Regions from separate parts of the Alitiscatomonas sp. genome, predicted to be linked through region 2. Evidence: a T-box and tRNA genes for the amino acid it is inferred to sense, from the RefSeq annotation. Region 2 holds a T-box; the other holds one or more tRNA genes.
What was found. The T-box of region 2 lies ahead of metG (methionine--tRNA ligase). A T-box ahead of a tRNA ligase gene usually reads a tRNA of that ligase, here a tRNA-Met.
Positions count from the first base shown of each region.

Region 1: it has a tRNA-Met gene. The T-box ahead of metG (methionine--tRNA ligase) is inferred to sense a tRNA for this amino acid. The anticodon was not compared.

Region 1 covers NZ_JAXXBR010000101.1:7,843-17,155, reverse strand. Annotated here, with positions in the region: partial or broken gene WIH05_RS10955 (DUF4397 domain-containing protein) at 1-573, shown strand, start outside; gene rlmB (23S rRNA (guanosine(2251)-2'-O)-methyltransferase RlmB) at 636-1,382, opposite strand; gene WIH05_RS10945 (ribonuclease III domain-containing protein) at 1,379-1,834, opposite strand; gene cysS (cysteine--tRNA ligase) at 1,819-3,228, opposite strand; gene ispF (2-C-methyl-D-erythritol 2,4-cyclodiphosphate synthase) at 3,245-3,787, opposite strand; gene WIH05_RS10930 (diacylglycerol kinase family protein) at 3,818-4,747, opposite strand; tRNA gene WIH05_RS10925 (tRNA-Met) at 4,890-4,963, opposite strand; gene WIH05_RS10920 (hypothetical protein) at 5,086-5,403, opposite strand; gene WIH05_RS10915 (ABC transporter permease) at 5,608-6,414, opposite strand; gene WIH05_RS10910 (ABC transporter permease) at 6,427-7,221, opposite strand; gene WIH05_RS10905 (ABC transporter ATP-binding protein) at 7,214-8,140, opposite strand; gene WIH05_RS10900 (HAMP domain-containing sensor histidine kinase) at 8,254-9,171, opposite strand; gene WIH05_RS10895 (response regulator transcription factor) at 9,177-9,313, opposite strand, start outside.
Region 2 covers NZ_JAXXBR010000120.1:1,161-11,037, forward strand. Annotated here, with positions in the region: gene metG (methionine--tRNA ligase) at 1-1,542, opposite strand, end outside; T-box leader at 1,582-1,839, opposite strand; gene WIH05_RS12400 (DUF885 domain-containing protein) at 2,044-3,942, shown strand; gene WIH05_RS12405 (hypothetical protein) at 4,043-4,987, shown strand; gene WIH05_RS12410 (nitroreductase) at 5,111-5,632, shown strand; gene WIH05_RS12415 (amidohydrolase) at 5,917-7,278, shown strand; gene WIH05_RS12420 (permease) at 7,387-8,400, opposite strand; gene WIH05_RS12425 (thioredoxin family protein) at 8,400-8,633, opposite strand; gene WIH05_RS12430 (CobW family GTP-binding protein) at 8,645-9,583, opposite strand; partial or broken gene WIH05_RS12435 (metalloregulator ArsR/SmtB family transcription factor) at 9,686-9,877, opposite strand, start outside.

The sequences.
Region 1 (9,313 bases), on a different contig from region 2:
ATTTTTTCCGGTTCCACCTTTGCCACTGTATCCTCCTACATCCAGGTGTCCGACGGCTTCCATACCGTCACTGTGCGCCGTACCAACGGCCCGGCCCTGTACCGGAGGACCCTATCCTTCATTTCCGGGGAAAAGGTGACCATGGTGCTCCTTGACATGCCGGGAGGCATCACCCTGTCCCGTGTCTCCGACATGGGCTGCACCAATATCCCGGCAGGCTACGGCTGCCTCCGGGTGGCCAATATGTCTTACAGCGGCTCCAATTACGACGTACGCACCTTTAATAACCAGATCGTCTTCGGCGGCGTGGGCTTTAAAGAGGTGACCACCTTTAAGCAGACGGCAGCCGGAAACTATACATTTTTCGTCACCGCCTCCCAGGCGTCCCTTACGGGCTTTGCAGAGCTTCCAGTGATCCTCCTGACGGCCATCACCGGCGGCTGCTCCGCCTGTATGGTAAACGACCCGATCATGAGCTTTGGCATCAGCGTGCGGCCCGGCCGGGTCTATACGTCCTACATCATCGGAAATCCCTGGTCCAATCTGTACCGGGTATATACCCTGGAAAGCTGAGCTTCCAGGCCCATGGCACAAAAAAGGCGGGTACGTCAGACCGTACCCGCCCTCTCTGTTTCTTACTTTTTTCCCATCCTCTGTCTCACGATCTCATAAGCCAGCACACCGGCGGCCACAGACGCGTTTAAGGAATCGATCTGTCCCTGCATGGGGATGGAGGCCGTCATATCGCATTTCTCCCGGACCAGCCGGCTGACTCCGTCGCCCTCGTTGCCCACCACCAGGCCGATGGGGCCCGTAAGGTTCACCCGGTACATCACATCCCCGCCCATATCGGCGCAGACGAACCACAGGCCGCGTTTTTTCAGATCCTCGATGGTGGCCGCCAGATTGGTCACCTTTGCCACCGGCGTATAATTCAGCGCCCCGGCTGATGTTCTGGCCACTGTTGCCGTAAGACCGGAAGCGCGGCGTTTGGGAATAATGACGCCGTGGGCCCCTGCCAGATTGGCAGTACGGATGATGGCACCCAGGTTATGGGGATCCTCAATGCCGTCCAGAAGAATCAGAAACGGCGGCTCCCCCTTTTCCTCGGCAGCCTTTAACATATCCTCCACCTCTGCATATTCATAGGCTGCTCCATAAGCGATGACCCCCTGGTGGTGGCCCGTGTCAGACATCTGGTCCAGCCGCTCTTTGGGCACAAAGGTGATGATGGTATCGTGTTTTTTTGCTTCCCGCAAAATGCTCTTTACAGGCCCGTCCTGGCATCCGTCCAGGATAAACAGGCGGTCAATGGGCTTTCCTGCCCGGAATGCCTCCAGGACCGCGTTGCGGCCTTCTATGGTCAGTTCTTCATATCTCATCTTCCGTCTTCCTCTTTCAGTTCTCCGATTTTTTCAAGTCCCAGGCTCACCACCTCTGCGAGCCGGTCAAACCGCTCCGCCAGATAAAGATATCCCACCAGGGCCTCAAAGCCTGTGGCCATGCGGTATTCCTTCATGGTGGCATTTTTAGCCATGGAGCCGGATTTGGCGTTCCTCCCCCGGCGGCAGACCGTCTTTTCCTCTTCGGTCAGTTCCTCCCACACAGCCAGCAGAAGCTCCATCTGGGCCGACGCCTTCACAAGCCCCGCCGTATGCTTATGGAGCTTGTTCACCTGGACGTTGCCGTCGTTGACCACCTTGGTGCGGATCATGATCTCATAGACCGCATCTCCGATATAGGCCAGCACCAGCGGCGAATACTGGGAAGCGTCCGCCTCCTTCAGCCGGAACGCTTCCTTAAACCGGGAAAAAGAGTTTACGCCCGTTTCCATTTTACTCCCTCTCTGGTATCCTCCAGGATGATCCCCATATCCAGGAGCTTTCCTCGGATCTGGTCAGCCAGGGCAAAATCCTTTGCCTTTCTGGCAGCCTGCCTCTGGGCGATCATATCCTCGATCTCAGAATCCAGGATCTCTTCCTTTTTCTCTGTGATGATCCCAAGAACGCCGCAGAGCCGTTCAATGGTCTCCTTCATCCAGCCCACATATGCGCCGGTGCTTTCCGCAGATGCAGTGGAGTTGCTGAGCTTTACCAGCTCGAAGACTGCGGATACGGCGTCGGCCGTATTGAAATCGTCCTCCATGGCCGCTTCGTATTTTTCCACCAGCTCCATGGCCTTTTTCTGGTTTTCCAGTTCTGCGGCGCTCATGGTTCCGGCAGCCGCCTTTTCCTCCAGCTCCTTCAGCTTCTCAACGCCTGTAAGGATACGGTCCAGGCCGTTTTTCGACGCCTCCATCAGCTCCGCGCTGAAATTCAGCGGGCTTCTGTAATGGGCGCTCAGCATAAAGAAACGGAGCACCTGGAGATCATATTTTTCTCCGATCTCCCGTACTGTAAAGAAATTGCCCAGGGATTTGGACATCTTCTTATTATCAATGTTCAGAAAGCCGTTGTGCATCCAGTATCTGGCAAAGGTCACACCGTTGGCCGCCTCACTCTGGGCGATCTCATTTTCGTGGTGGGGGAAGATCAGATCCTCGCCGCCGGCATGGATGTCGATCTCGTCACCCAGGTATCTCTTGGCCATGACCGAGCACTCAATATGCCAGCCGGGACGGCCCTGGCACCAGGGGGACTCCCAGAAGGGCTCTCCTTCCTTTTTGGGCTTCCAGAGCACGAAATCGTTGGGATCCTCTTTGCCCTCTTCACCAGTGACCTTGATCTCACGGAAGCCGGACTGGAGATCGTCCAGGTTTTTATGGGACAGCTTTCCGTAATCCTTGAATTTTCTCACCCGGTAATAAACGGTGCCGTCTGCCGCCGCGTAAGCATAGCCCTTTTCGATCAGGGTGCGGATCATATCCAACATGCCGCCGATCTCCTCTGTGGCCAGGGGATTCTTTGTGGCGGGCATGATATTCATTGCCTCCATATCCTTTCTGCATTCGGCAATATACCGCTTGGAGACCGTATCTGCGTCCACGCCCTCCTCGATGGACTTTTTAATGATCTTGTCGTCCACGTCAGTAAAGTTGGATACAAAATTCACCTCATAGCCCTTATACTCAAAATATCTGCGGACCGTATCGAATACGATCATGGGACGGGCGTTTCCGATATGGATCAGGTTATAGACCGTGGGGCCGCAGACATACATTTTTACTTTTCCCGGCTCCACCGGAACGAACTCTTCTTTTCTTCTGGAAAGGGTATTATAGATTTTCATGGTCTTCTCCTCTTTTTTATTCTTTCTGACAGCCGGGACAGCCCGTACAGCCTCCCGCATCCATCCGGTCCACCGGATCGTAATCTGCCACCGTGGAGAGCAGGCACACGGCCTGGGCCGCGATCCCCTCGCCGTTTCCCGTAAAGCCCAGCCCCTCCTCTGTGGTAGCCTTAACGCTGACCCGGTCTCTCTCCAGTCCCAGGGCGTCTGCGATATTCTCCATCATCCCCGGCCGGTACGGCAGAAGCTTCGGCTTCTGGGCGATCACCGTTGAATCGATATTCTCAATGAGGAACCCGTTTTCCGCCAGGATCTCTCCCACCCGTTTTAAAAGGGAAAGGCTGGAGATCCCCTTATACGCCTCGTCGGAATCCGGGAAATGCTGCCCGATATCTCCCAGGGCAGCCGCTCCCAGGAGCGCATCCATAATGGCGTGCAGCAGTACGTCTGCATCTGAATGACCCAGAAGCCCTTTTTCATAGGGAATGTCCACACCCCCCAGAATCAACTTCCTGCCTTCCGTCAGCCGGTGTACATCGTATCCCTGACCGATCCTCATACTCATTCTCCTTTGCCATTGATATTTATTCTAAGCGCTGATCATCCGGATCTTCCTGGGGATGCACCGGATCTGCATATCCTGCTGGCACATACAGCTTTCCCCGTCCACATGGACCGCCAGGGGCCGCTCCAGATGGACCGCCACCTCGCTGCATTCAAAGCTCCTGACACCGCGCTCTTTCTTTCTTACCCCTGCGATCACGTCCAGGACCGGCCCGAACATCCTCCGCTTCAGAGAGCTGTTGGCCACGTAGACCGTCATCTTCCCGCTGTCCTCCGGTACCTCCTGTCCGCGTCTTGGCCTCTTCTTTTTCTCCTGCCCCATCCGGATCGTGATAAAGTAGATATAATTGAATTCCACCTTCCTTACGCCGTCCAGGAGCAGATGCCCCCGCACCGGACGCGCCAGCGCCAGCTGCTTTAACGCCAGTACCACCTTCAGCATTCCGGTCATATGAAGCCGGTTCATCTGGCTGCGGACGGGACAGCACAGCAGGTTATGGCAGACGGCCGCATCCAGTCCCACGCCGCACCTTCCGGCAAACCTCCGGTTAAAGATCTCATCCTCCCCGCAGGTCACAACGCCGTAATCCAGCAGTTCATAATATTGCGGATGGAGGACGTGCCTGCACTGGACCCTTACCTTACTGTGCGGCCGGCTCCTCCGGGAAAGGGCGTTCCGGAATCCCGCTGGGACGTAGCCCAGGGTCACCATCCCTTTAAAGGACACTCCGTTTAAAACTTCGTTATACGTCCCCTCTCCGCCTACGATAATGATCGTCTTCGGTTCATTTTTATCGGCGGTCAGCGCCCTGGCGATCTCAGCCGCATCTCCCCGGTTTTCCGTAAAAAACACCCGGTATTCCCGTCCTTCATTTTCCAGCTGCTTCTCCAGCCTTTTCCATATGCGATACCCCTTACCAGTTCCTGCACTGGGATTTACGATAAACTGATACATGGAACCCTCCGTTTTATCCTGCTGGTATTACATAAATCATATAATATACAACGAAATTATATTTAGTATACCACAGAATACGGAAAAAAGATAAGAAAATTTCTATAAAAAAGGGGACCCTGTATTCAGGATCCCATTTTAGTAGCGGAAGGGAGATTCGAACTCTCGACACTACGGGTATGAACCGTATGCTCTAGCCAACTGAGCTATTCCGCCACGCTTTGCTCAACGAACATTAGGATACCATGTTTAGAATAAAATGTCAACAATAATTTTATTTTTCATGGATTCCGTGAATGCTCTGTGAAAAATCCTGGTAAAAGCAGGACTTCCGCCCCCTACTGCCTTGAGCGGAATACGATCTCCCACCGGGACGGCCTGGCATAAAAGATCAGGGCAAAATCCTGGACCAGGCCGCCGATGACCGCATTGCACAAAAACTGCTTTGAAGCGATCCCGTTGCACAGAATATCCTCTGACGATGAGATATTGATGTTCCTGACGCAGATGACCTCCCCGTCGTCGCCCTTAAATTTAACAGAAACCGGATACAGCTCCCGTCCGGCAGGAAACCACGCCATACAGGCAGCCTCTCTCCGGTCGCCTTTGACGGTCCCATCATCCAGATTTGAATTTCCCAATGCCCGATATTCCATTCCAGCCATCCTCTCTTTCCCACACAGCTTTATACGCAGAGGAGACGGTCTGCCGTATCATCCCCCGTTTCAAAAAAGAACGTATGTTCTATTCTTATTATACGAACATTTGTTCTGTGTGTCAAGATGAAAAAACTGGAACATGTGGACCGGCACAGCCAAAGGTCCTGAAAAAAGCCTCCGGAAACCACGGGCCGCAGCCCCTTACAGCGGCGCAGCCCTTCTCGCCTTCCCCCTGGCACTGGCCTGCCTGCGAGGACGCATCTCTTTTTTCTTACGGGACCGCAAAAGCAGCAGCCCTGTCCAGAGGACCATAACGCCAACCCCGGCGGCGGCCAGCCCCGGATCCGGAGCCGCGGTCATCCCGGCATATCCGCTCAGATCGAAGCCCGCCAGGACCAGCGCAGCCGAAAACGGATACAGGCTGGAAAGGACGCCGCCTTTGAAGAACAGCATGCTGTACCCCAGGAAGAACGCCAGGATGGAGCCTCCCAGATAAGCCCCGCGGATCTGTCCAAAGATCAGGATCAGGGGCATACAGACCAGACTTGTAGTAAAGGCAGCCGCCACGATCTGCGTACTGCCATGAAAAAGCACCTCCGCAGTCAGTCCCGGCAGGCCGGCCGCCAGTCCAGTGACCAGGGTAACGCCGACACTGTATATTCCCAGAAAGACTGCAAGCATGCCGGTCAGAAGCAGCTTTGTCCCCAGAAGCCCTGGCATGGAAACAGGGACCGCCATGATATTTTTCAGCGTATCATGGGAAGACTCCCTGTCCATGAGCCAGGCGCCTGTCATCACCAGTGAAATGGGCAGAAATATCTGGGTGTTGCCCCAGACAACATTGGCAAAAAGCGTCTGGATATCATAGTCCGGATCCCGGTATTCCGCCTCAATGATCATCTGGCTTCCATATTGTACCAGAGGGCAGAGCCCAAGGGCCACAAGCCCTACCAGAAGGATCTGGCACCGGCGCAGCTTCAGTAATTCTGCTCTTAACAGATTCCACATGATCCCACCTCCTTAAATCTCCTGACGCCGGAAGGCCATCGCGATCAGCGTCAGAAAAACAATGGCTTCCACAACGATCACACTGAACACCTGGGCGCGGCCGAGAAAATACGGGCTGATCCGCTCCAGCAGCTCTGCCAGCTCCGCGCTTGTCCGGCTCTGGTCATAAAACTGGAAGGTCCAGCGGAAAGCCAGCGGTCCCGGAAGCAGGGTACCGATGTTCAGCCCAAAGGGCTGCGTCAGAAAGAGATCGTTCATGGAAAAGATATAATTCACAATGGTGTAAAAAAAGGTGATCACAACGGACACGATATAATTTTTATTGAGAAGGACCACCAGAAGAATGCAGGGAAGCGCTCCGGCCCACATGATCACTCCCTCTTCCAGCCCAACCCAGAACAGCGTCCAGAACCCAACCGGCTCCCATCCCTGGACCAGCAGGACCGCAAGATTCACCAGGCCTCCCGCCGCCATGAAGCCAACGGCAAACAGCAGCAGGACCAGCATTTTGGAAAGCACCAGCTTCGTCCGGTCCACGGGTATGGCCGCAAGGTTTTTCAGAGTATCATGGTCCAGCTCCTGAAACAGCAGGCTGGAAGCCAGGATCACAAGAAGCGGCATCAGAAGCAGATATGCGCTGAGCTGGAACAGGCTGGACATCACTCCGTTTACAGCATCCACATCCGTATTCACATCTGACAGAAAAAAAACGTACGCCAACGGCATGAAAACGGAAAGCACCAGGGAAATAAATACCAGGGGCCTGCGTTTCAGCTTCAGAAATTCACATTCCATCAGTCTAAGCAATCCCCTCGCCTCCCGTCACACGCCTGAAATAATCCTCCAGGCTTTCTTCACAGGTATGGGCCTCCGATACCTCCAGTCCGTTTTCCACAAAGGCAGTTACAACTTTTCCGACCGGCAGATCAAGATTGTGGAGCTGCAGCCTGTGGTCATCCTGGATGGAGAAACGGGTTTCATGGAAGCTGCACTCCAGGATCCTTGCGGCCTGGGCGGTGTCGGAAAGCGTAAAACGGACATGCCTGCCGCTTTTCTGCTCCAGTCTGGCAAGGCTTTCCTCTTCCAGCAGTGTGCCGTGGTCAATGATCCCAATATCGTCCGCCAGCAGGGAAATTTCCGAAAGGATATGGCTGGAGATCAGAATGGTCTTCCCTCCTGTATCACAGAGCTCCCGGATAAATGAACGCACCTCTGCAATGCCGATGGGATCAAGCCCATTGATGGGCTCATCCAGGATCAGAAGCTCCGGATCGTGCATAATGGCAAGGGCAATGGCAAGCCGCTGCTTCATGCCAAGGGAATACTGGGAAAAGAGCTTTTTGTCTTTATAAGGCAGCCCCACCAGATCCAGGGCATCCCTGATGGCATGACCGTTTGGCACGCCCCGCAGAATGGCAAAGATACGCAGATTTTCCGCAGCGGTCAGATTGGGATAAAAGCCGGGGGACTCGATCAGGCTGCCGATGCGGGGCAGGATCTTCTTTTCATTCCCCTGCAAAGGATTTCCCCAGATCCGCACCTCGCCGGACGTGGGCTTCGTCAGTCCCAGCAGCATTTTCATGGTGGTCGTTTTTCCGGCCCCGTTCCTCCCCAGCAGACCATAGATCCTCCCGCGCTTCACATGGATACTTAAGTCAGCCACGCTCTTTTGCGGGCCATACTGCTTGGTCAGGTTTCTTGTTTCAATGATGGTATTTGTGTCCATAGGCAAACCTCCTGTTCTGTAAGGGATTCTATCACGCCATCCTTGCATGAACCTTGCCGCAGCCTTGCAAAAACCTTGCAGTTTAAGATCCGGCCAGAATGCCAGGGGGCCGCTCACTCATCCAGGGGGAAAACCAGGGTAAATTCTGTTCCTTTTCCCGGTGTGCTTTCCACAGTGATGCTGCCTCCCATCTTTTCCACAAGCTGATGGACAATGGAAAGGCCCAGCCCGCTGCCCTTCTGGGACCGGCCCTTATCACACTTATACAGCCGTTCAAAAATATGCTTCAGATCTTCCTTCCCGATCCCCACGCCATTGTCCGCCACCAGCAGCTTCATGGCAGCTCCCTGTTCTGACAGAGCGATCTTAATTTCATCCCCGCCGCTGTGGGCGACCGCATTCTGGATGAGATTGTTTATGATCCTCATATATCCGTCTGCGTCGAGCCTTACCCGGACCGGACGCTCGGGAATGTCAATGTCGTAACCAATCTCCTTATCCTCAAAGACCGGGATCCAGTCGATCAGGATATTTCTTGTGAGCTCTGCCGCTTCAGCAGGACGGATCTCCATGGCAAACTCATTGGAATTCAACCTGAACCAGTCAAAGAGAACGTCAATATATTCTTTCAGATCGTGGGCCTTCCGGCGGGCCGTTTCGATATATTCATCCCGGTCCCTGCCCGCAGCAAGTCCTTTGTGGGCGGCGTCAAGATATCCGATGAGTGTTGTAAGGGGTGTCCGGACATCATGGGAAAGGCTGGTCATAAGCTGGCGGTTTGCCTCCTCTGTCTGCCGCACCGCAGAAAGCCTGCGTTCATAGGACACAACGATCTCATTGATCTCATAGGCAATGGGGGCTGCCAGCTCATTTGCGGCGGACAGGATCCGGCGGCCGCCATTTCCGTTTTTCACGTCAGCCAGAGCGTCTGCGATCTCCGCGATCTGCTCTTTTGCCCGCCGGATGCGGTACCAGGAGGACAGGACCGCCAGAGCCGCGGTCAGAATGGACAGAAAAACAAGGATCTCCATACCAGCTATACCTCCTTATTAAAGCGGTAGCCGATCCCTTTGATGGTCTGGATATACTTTGGGCTTGAAGGAGCGGCCTCCAGTTTTTTTCGGAGCCGGCTGATGACCGCCATGATATTGCTGTCGTCATAGAGATATTCGT
Region 2 (9,877 bases):
GTCCATACGGGCGAACAGGATCTCCGGCTTCTCCGTTACCTTATTTCCATTGGGATACAGTCCGAACTGGTCCATGGCCTCCAGAGTCCTCTTTTCTGTATTGAGCTGGGCCAGGATCTTTTCAGACGTCTCCGGCATAAAGGAGGACAGGAGAGACGCGCCGATGGTGATGGCCTCGGTCAGGTTGTAAAGCACCGTAGCCAGACGGTCCTTCTTCTCCTCATCCTTTGCCAGAGTCCACGGAGTGGTCTCGTCGATGTATTTATTGCTGCGGCGGAAGATATTGAAGATCTCTGTGATGGCGTCGGCCACGCGCAGCTTCTCCATCTTCTCGTCTGCCTTCTTCACAGCCTCTAAAACAGCGGCCTTTAAGTCATCATCCACGTCCTCGCAGACGTTCTTGTTCTCCACAACGCCGCCGAAATATTTATTGGTCATGGAAACGGTACGGTTCACCAGGTTGCCCAGGATATTGGCCAGATCGGAATTCATCCGCTCCACCATTAATTCCCAGGAGATCACGCCGTCATTCTCAAAGGGCATCTCATGGAGTACAAAATAACGGACTGCATCCACGCCAAAGAAGTCCACCAGCGTATCGGCGTACAGCACGTTTCCTTTGGACTTGCTCATCTTTCCGTCGCCCTGGAGGAGCCACGGATGGCCGAATACCTGCTTGGGAAGGGGCAGATCCAGGGCCATTAAGAAGATGGGCCAGTAAATGGTATGGAACCGGATGATATCCTTACCGATCAGATGGAGATCTGCCGGCCAGAACTTATTGAATTTTTCATCATGGTTCCCATCGCAGTCATAGCCGATCCCTGTGATATAGTTGGTCAGGGCGTCCAGCCATACATAGGTCACATGCTTCGGATCGAAATCCACCGGGATCCCCCACTTAAAGGAGGTCCTGGATACGCAGAGATCCTGTAAGCCCGGCAGCAGGAAGTTGTTCATCATCTCATTTTTCCTGGATACCGGCTGGATAAATTCCGGATGACTGTTGATATGGTCGATGAGCTTCTGGGCATATTTGCTCATACGGAAGAAGTAAGCCTCCTCCTTTGCGGGCTGTACCGGACGGCCGCAGTCGGGGCACTTTCCGTCCACCACCTGGGACGGGGTCCAGAAGGACTCGCAGGGAGTACAGTAAAGGCCCTCATAATGGCCCTTATAGATATCGCCTTTTTCGTAGAGCTTCTTAAAGATCTTCTGCACCTGCTTTTCATGGTACTCGTCAGTGGTGCGGATGAATTTATCATAGGATGTGTTCATCAGATCCCAGATATTTTTGATCTCTCCCGCCACGTTGTCCACAAACTCCTTGGGCGTCACGCCGGCGTCCTGGGCCTTTAACTCGATCTTCTGGCCGTGCTCGTCGGTTCCGGTCTGGAAATATACGTCATAGCCCTGTTCTCTTTTGTACCGCGCAATGGCGTCTGCCAGCACGATCTCATACGTATTTCCGATATGCGGTTTTCCGGATGTGTAGGCAATGGCCGTGGAAATATAATACGGCTTCTTACAATTCTTGCACATAAAAAATCCTCCTTTAAGACAAAAAAAGACCCGTCTTCTCTTAAAGACGAGTTCTCCCTCGTGTTACCACTTTAATTCAGAGATCCCTCACAGGATCCCCCTCACCGGCTGCCTTAAACAGCCTGACGCGCTAACGGGCGCTTCCGTCGCGGCCTCAACTCTCTGCCCTTTTACCGGCAGCTCCTTCAGCCGCGCAGCTCCGGGACCATCTTCTGCAAAAGCTCCGCTCCCCGCTCGCACCATCCGGGGTCTCTGAAAGCTTCCCTTTTTGCGTACTCTTCCCTTCACAGCCTTTTCCCTATTATATCCCTAGTCTATCCTGTTCCAACGGTTTTGTCAAGACTGGGAAAACGCCTGCAGGCAAAAGCAGCGGGCATCTGCGAATACTTTGAAAAAAGAACCAGCGCATACCCCTTCTGTTCCCATCATATATTGGCGGTATACAGCCGGTCTCCGGGCGTTCTTCCCGGCTCTGTCCCGGCTTTTCAAGGAGGTATCGTCATGCGGCCTGAACATGGCTTTTCCCGAAAAAATCCGTACATACTTCTATGGGGGCTCCTGGCCCTGTCCCTGCTTCTCACCTCCTGCGGCCGTCAGAGGATCCGGCAGCCCGGAGAAAGCGGCGCGGCCTTTGAAAACAGCACCGCTCCGGGAAACAGCACCGTCCCGGGAAACAGCGCGGCTTCGGAGTCCGGCGGGGCTCCCGGGTGTCCGTCCCAGGAGGACATAGCCGCTGCCCAGGCTGCCTTCGACGCCTTCTGCACCCAGGTCTTCCAGGAGGAGATGGCCCAGGCCGGTACCCTGGACCTCCACTATACGCTGCTGCGGCCCGAAGCCTTCGGGATCTCTCCCGGAGAACCGAGGCTGGGTACCTGCACTTTGGAGGACATGATCCAGTCCGGGGCGGCGGTCCAGGAGCTGGCAGACCGGCTGGCAGCCTTCGACCGCTCCCTGCTCACCGAAGACCAGGCCCTGGTGTACGACGCCCTTTCCGAGACCCTCCAGGCCTCCCTCATGGGCCGGGGACTGGAGCTTTATGAGCAGCCCCTGGCTCCCACCATCGGTGTCCAGGCCCAGCTTCCCATTCTCCTGGCAGAATATTCCTTCCACTCCTTAAAGGACGTGGAGGACTACCTGGACCTTCTGTCCCAGACCGATGCTTATTACGCCCAGATCCTGGAATTTGAAAACCAGAAGGCCGATGCGGGCCTGGGTCCCTCGGATGCCACCATCGACCGGATCCTGGAATCCTGTGAGAGCTACCGGATCGATCCGGACCAGAACTTTCTCACTGAAACCTTTGCCGCCAGGCTGGCGTCCCTGGAACAAGAGGTCCCTCTGACCGCAGAGCAGAAGGCGGACCTCCACTCCCGCCATCTGTCCGCCATACAAGGACATTTTATTCCGGCCTACGAGGCCATGATCCAGGGCATGACCGCTCTTAAGGGGCGCGGGATCAACGACGGCGGCCTGGCCGGAGCCAGGGACGGGAAGCAGTATTATGAATACCTGGTAAAAACCGGGCCCGGACTCTCCTATACGGTCCCGGAGCTTAAGGAGGCCTTAAAGGCCAGGATCCAAAAGGACTATGAGGCCCTGGGCCGGATCCTCCGGGAGACTCCCGCTGCCGGTCTGGAAAACGCCTCCTTTTCCCTGACCGATCCCCAGGCCATCCTCCTGGACCTCCAGGAACAGATGAAGGGGCTTTTCCCGGAGCTTTCCCAGTGCGGCTATGAGGTCCGCCAGGTGCCATCCTGTCTGGAGGCCTCCTTAAGCCCCGCCTTTTATCTGACGGCTCCTGTGGACGACAGGGACCAGAACGTCATCTACATCAACGGCGGCTCCACCGACAGCCGGAAGGACCTCTACACCACCCTGGCCCACGAGGGCTTTCCCGGCCATCTCTACCAGACCGTATACAGCCGGACCCACGCGAAAACGCCGCTGTCCGCTCTTTTAAGCTGCTCCGGAGCCAACGAGGGCTGGGCCACCTATGTGGAAAATATCGCCTGTACCTTTGACAACGGCCTTTCCAGGGCCGCCGGAAAGTACCGGGCCCATATGCGCTCCCTGTCCCTCTGCGTCCATGGCCTGCTGGATATCGGGATCAATTATGACGGCTGGGACGAGGCCAGAGCCGGGGAATTCATCCGCTCCTGCTTCCAGGCCGACGACCAGACGGTCCGGGAGCTGTGGCAGGTGATGATCGATAACCCAGCCAATTATCTGGAGTACTGCGGAGGATATATTGAATACATGGACATGAGAGAGCAGGCGGAGGCCGCCCTGGGTAGCCGTTTTTCTCCCCTGGACTTCCACAAACTCCTCCTGGATCTGGGGCCTGTGCCCTTTTCTGTGATCCGCCCCCGGTTTACGGCCTGGCTGGAGGAACAGGTCTGACAGGCTGCGGGCTCCATCAGAATTATATTTACTGTCTATACTTTATATAGTATAATATTTACAGACACTAATTTATAATTTCTGTTCAAGGAGGTGTTTTATGGGCAGATCCATTCTTTTTCTGATTTTACTTTTTGTTTTCCATCTCTCTGCCTGCTCCCATAAATCGTCCGCTCCGGTCTCTGCTGATACGATGCCGGATATGGAGGAGCTCCTGGCCTATTCCCAGTCCCACTCCAAGGAAGAGTATGAAAAAAAATTAAAGGAGATCCAGGCAGTCATCGACAATACCTCTTATGAGGAGCTCTGCCAGATCTTTACCGATTCCCTGGCTTCCTGGGCGGATACACAGACCGATCTTGAGATCACCGATACCTCCATGGAATTTTCTGAAGATCCTCTGCTGATGGATGAGCAGAGGAAGGAAAAGCTGTATAACAACTGGACCGTATCTGTAAATATCCAGCTGGCCGGAGATGAGAAGTCCAAATATGATGTTCCCGATGCAGCCGCCATCTACCGCCAGGCGGCAGATGCGCTGCGGAGCACTCCCTACGGGGCCTATAAGCTCCATACCTTAAAGATAACCGCCAGCAGCGACCCGGACCGGATCCTGACCTCGGAGCAGGAAGGCAGCTTCTTCCTTACAGACTCTGCCTTTTCCCTTCCCCAGGAGCCGGAAGAGCTGGCGATCCAGAAAACGGTCCTGGAACAGGTGGAGGAGTTCAACCAGGAGTACTTTTCCGATGAGCGCTACCGCGGACAGAATGTGACCTTAAAGCGGTTCGGATCCCCCAGGGATTCTTCTGTTCTTTACCTGGAGTTTCCCATCTACGCTCCGCCCTTTGACCAGGACATGGCTGCCTTTGCCGACAGCCTTGAAGCCCACGGCCAGGAATTTTTCCATGTAATTACGGAAAATAATGAAAATCTGGAATATTTGAAAAAATGTGGGATAACCTCTGTGACAGTCCGTTTTGACACCTCCTGGGACAACCGCCTGGAAGGCCCCGAGCGGTACCGGGAATTTTCCTGGGAGCTTTAAGCCGCGGATCTTTTTTTCATTTTCTGATTTCTTATACCGCAATTCTGCGCTATAATGGAAGAAGCAAAAATGTATGGGCGAAGCCCGCAGACCTGTCAGTTTCCATGTAAAGGAGAAATGAATATGAATGAAGTAATGAACGCCATCCTGACCCGGAGAAGCATCCGGAAGTTCACCGCAGACCCCATTCCCGCCGAAGTCCTGGAGGACCTTGTAAAGGCTGCCCTCCATGCTCCCAGCGGCATGGGAAAACAGACCTGGCAGTTTACCGTGGTCACAAACCAGGAGATCATCCATCGTCTCTGCGGCCTCATCGGGACTGAACTGGGCCGGGAAGGCTACGACATGTACGGTCCTGCCGCTGTGATCATCCCCTCCAATGAAAAGGAAAGCCCATGGGGGAAGGAGGACAACGCCTGCGCCATGGAAAATATCTTCCTGGCGGCCCGCTCTTACGGCGTCGGCTCCGTATGGATCAACCAGATGCAGAACATCAACGACCGTCCGGCAGTCCGCGCCCTGTTAAACGAGATCGGCGTTCCCGCAGACCATGTGATCTACGGCGTGGCCGCCCTGGGCTATGCGGATCCCTCCGTACCGGTGGAGCCCAAGGAGCGCACCGGAAAAGTCGTATATGTAAAATAGCGCGTAAACCCCCGCCGGGAAACGCTGTAAATACCCCCAGCCCAGAGGAGTTTCTTGAGATCAGTACCATGGTTCCCTGCGGCTCACGCCTGGCCCTTAGCATTATGAAGCTGGGTAAGCCGTAATTGCATACGGTTCCGGCCCATTTCCAAAGCCGCCAGATAATTTTTTCATTTTCCGATTTCTTATGGCGCAATTCTGCGCTATAATAGAAGAAGCGAAAATGCATGGGAACTGACCGCGGTCCTGTCAGTTTCCATGCAGCCTAGAAAGGAGAAAATCTTATGGAACGAGCAAAGCAGTTAATGGAAATGGTCGCAAAGTATGAATCCCTGATCTACGATACCGCCGACTATATCTGGAAGAACCCGGAGACCGGATACCGGGAGTGGAAGACCTCCGCATATATGGAGGAGCATTTCGAGGCCCTGGGCTACACCCTCACCAAAGCCGGAAACATCCCCGGCTTCTACGCCGATCTGGACACCGGAAGACCCGGACCGAAGATCGCCATCTTAGGAGAGCTGGATTCCCTGATCGTTGGAAATCACCCGGACGCGGATCCCGAGACTCACGCGGTCCATGCCTGCGGCCATAACGCCCAGTGTGCCATCCTTCTGGGAGTTGCCGCTGCCATGAAGGAGCCGGGCGCGCTGGATGGTCTCTGCGGCTCCATCCGTTTCATGGCTGTACCGGCCGAGGAGCTGATCGAGCTGGGCTTCCGGGAGGAATTACGGAAGCAGGGCGTGATCCGGTATTTCGGCGGAAAGGTGGAATTTATTTCCAGAGGCTACTTTGACGGCGTTGACATGGCCATGATGATCCATTCCGGAAAGCTTCCCGAGGGAAAGACCCTGTCCGTCAGCCAGGGCTGCAACGGCTGTATCACCAAGAATATCACCTTCAAGGGCGTGGCCTCCCATGCCGGCGGTTCTCCGGAAGCCGGAAAGAATGCGCTCTATGCGGCCACCTGCGGACTGAATGCCGTCAACGCCATCCGCGAGACCTTCGTGGACAGCGAGCACATCCGCTTCCATCCCATCATCACCGAGGGCGGAGCAGCCGTCAACGCCATCCCGGAGACAGCCAAGGTGGAATCCTATGTACGCGGCGCTTCCTTTGACAGCATCCGTGATTATAATAAAAAGGTAAACCTGGCTCTGGCCGGAGCGGCCGCCTCTCTGGGCTGCAATGTGGAGCTGGACGACCATCCGGGCTACTTCCCCTTAAATAACGACGCCAACATGACGGAGATCCTGACAGAGGCCATGGAAGCGGTGACCGGGCCCGGTACTGTGACCCGCGGCTCCTGGGGGACCGGCTGCACCGATATGGGCGATGTTTCCGCCATCATGCCGGCTATCCATCCCCATGCCAGCGGCTCCATCGGCACCGGACACGGCAAGGACTACTATGTGGCTGACAAGAAAGCCGGCTGCCTGTATCCGGCCCAGTGCCTGACCGTAGCTGCCTCCATGTTCCTGGAAAACGACGCCGCCAGGGCAAAGAAGGTCCTCGCCGAGGCGAAGCCTTACTTTAAGTCCAAAGATGAGTATCTGGCTGCCATTGACAATCTGACCATGGATAAAGACGCTGTCATCTACAACGAGGACGGCACCGTTACCCTGGATTTCTGTCAGAGATAACGCCGAAAAGCCAATCCATTCAAGCAGGGGGCAGGTGCAGCCCATATGAGCTGCATCCGCCCCCTGTTCTTTTCCCTTCCGGTATCTTCAGACAGATACCGCCTGTCTTTATATAAACAGATATTGGAACAGATTAAAGCTATAACCCACAAAAATGATCCCCACGGTACAGACCGCCGCAAATGTTCCCAGGAGCCGCGGCTTCACCGCCTTTCCCAGCATGACCATGGACGGAAAGCTCAGGGTGGTGACCGCCATCATGAAGCTTAAGATGGTCCCCAGCTGGGCGCCCTTGGCCAAAAGCGCCTCTGCCACCGGGATGGTCCCGAAAATATCCGCGTACATGGGGACACCCACCAGAACGGCCAGCACTACGCCAAAGGGATTTCCGCTTCCCAGGGCAGTCTCGATCCATTCCCCGGGGATCCAGTTGTGGATCACGGCTCCGATGCCCACGCCTGCAAGAATATACGGGAATACCTTTCTGAAGGTGAACTCCACCTGGTCCCTGGCATAGGCCAGCCGGTCCCGGACCGTAAGCGCCGGACCTTCAAGATCCACCCGGCCTGCCATCCGGATAAACTCCTCCACCTCAGCCTCCATGTGCAGCTTTTCGATCACCGTCCCCCCAAGGACCGCCACAAAAAGTCCCAAAAGAACGTATACGGCCGCGATCTTCACACCGAAAATACTCGTTAGGAGCACCAGGCTCCCCAGATCTACCATGGGGGAGGAGATCAGAAAGGAAAAGGTCACGCCCAGAGGAAGGCCTGCCCCCGTAAATCCCATGAACAGGGGAATGGAGGAGCAGGAGCAGAACGGGGTCACCGTTCCCAGAAGGGCCGCCGCGATCCTGGCCCCCAGCCCATGGAACCGGCCCAGGATCCTTTTGCTGCGCTCCGGCGGAAAATAGCTCTGGATATAAGAGATCACAAAGATCAGCGTGCATAATAAGATCGTGATCTTAATGATATCATAGATAAAAAAATGTACGCTGCCGCCAAGTCTGGAGGAAATATCGGTTCCCATGGCCGTAAGGCCCGCTCCCACCGCGTCCTTCAGCCATTTCATGCCGAGGATCTGGTCCTGGATCAGGCTCCACAGCCCCTTTCCTGCCTCCATCATTTCTTCAGCAGACGGACGATCTCCGATGTCTTCGCCGTCCGTCCCGCGATCACCAGCTTACCGTCGATCATCAGCGACGGCGCCGCCATGACGCCCAGCTTCACGATCTCCATCAGGTCTCCGACCTTTTCCACCACTGCATCGCTGCCAGTCTCCTTTACGGCCTCCATCACATTTTCATACAGCTTATCGCAGTTTTCACATCCCATACCGATCACCTTTATGACCATGTTATCCTCCTTTAATTCTTAAGCTTCATCTCGCTGCCCACATGCTCCTCCCAGGCGGAGAAAATCTTTTTTATGACCATGGGGCCGATCTTTGAAATAAACACCAACTGGGACCGTTCAAAGGCCCCGCACTCCTTATAGTCGATCAGGGAGCCTACCACGTCCACCTGGGTCCAGCCCGTTTCTTTAAGATCACAGAAGCCCTTGATCCGGTGTACATCCGGAGCCACTGCCGCTAAAAATTTGTGGAGCTTTTCTTTTTCCACCTGGCCCTCGTATTCCATGAACAGGGACTTGGGCTTTGTTTCCACTGAGTTGGTGGTTTCCTCGCTTTCGGCCCACTGGAAGATCCTCAGATCCTTCTGTAAAAAGGAATGATCCATTTCCCCATTGACACTTTCAAGAATCTCACACACCGGGTTGATCTCCCGGATCTTTTCTGCCACCTGCTCTGCCTGGACCGTATCCGCCAGATCTGTTTTTGTAATGACCGCCAGGTTGCAGTGCTTCAGCTGACGGAAGGCTGTCTCCTCATCCTTGACCTGCTCCAGGAAGTTCACCGCGTCCACAAAGCAGATCACGCCCTTAAAGTCGTATTCCTTTTCCGAAGCGATCCGCGCCGCATCCAGGATCTCCTGGACATTGGAGGGATCTCCCCAGCCGGAGCTTTCCACAAAAAGATAGTCAAAATCCTGCTGGGCCATTTCCGCCAGGGCCTTGACAAAATTTAACTTCTGGCAGGTGCAGAAAATAGAGCCCCGGTTGATCTCCACCATCTGGATATCGTCATTCCGCAGGATCGTTCCATCGATCCCCAGCTTCCCGAATTCATTCTGGATGACCCCGATCCGGCTGCCCTTCAGTCTCTCCAGAAGCTTTAATAACGCCGTGGTCTTTCCAGAGCCCAGAAAGCCGGTCAGAACGTACAGCTTTGTATTCACAGTTTCCATTTTTTCCATGTCCTCCTTTTTTCTCTCTTCCTTCCCGCAGCCGCAGACCCTTGTCCCCGCCTCCGGGATCATCAGCCCCTCCGCCGCCCGGCAGATCTCTCCCACTCTGGTCTTATTTAGGGAATAATGGGTCCATTTTCCCTCCCGCCGCGGGATCACAAGCCCCGCGTCGGTCAAAAGCTTCATATCGTGGGACAGAGTCGGCTGCGTAATATGAAATTCCTCCAGAATCTTACAGGCACAGAGCTCGCCTCCTGCCAGCATATGGACGATCTTCAGCCGCTTGGGATCCGA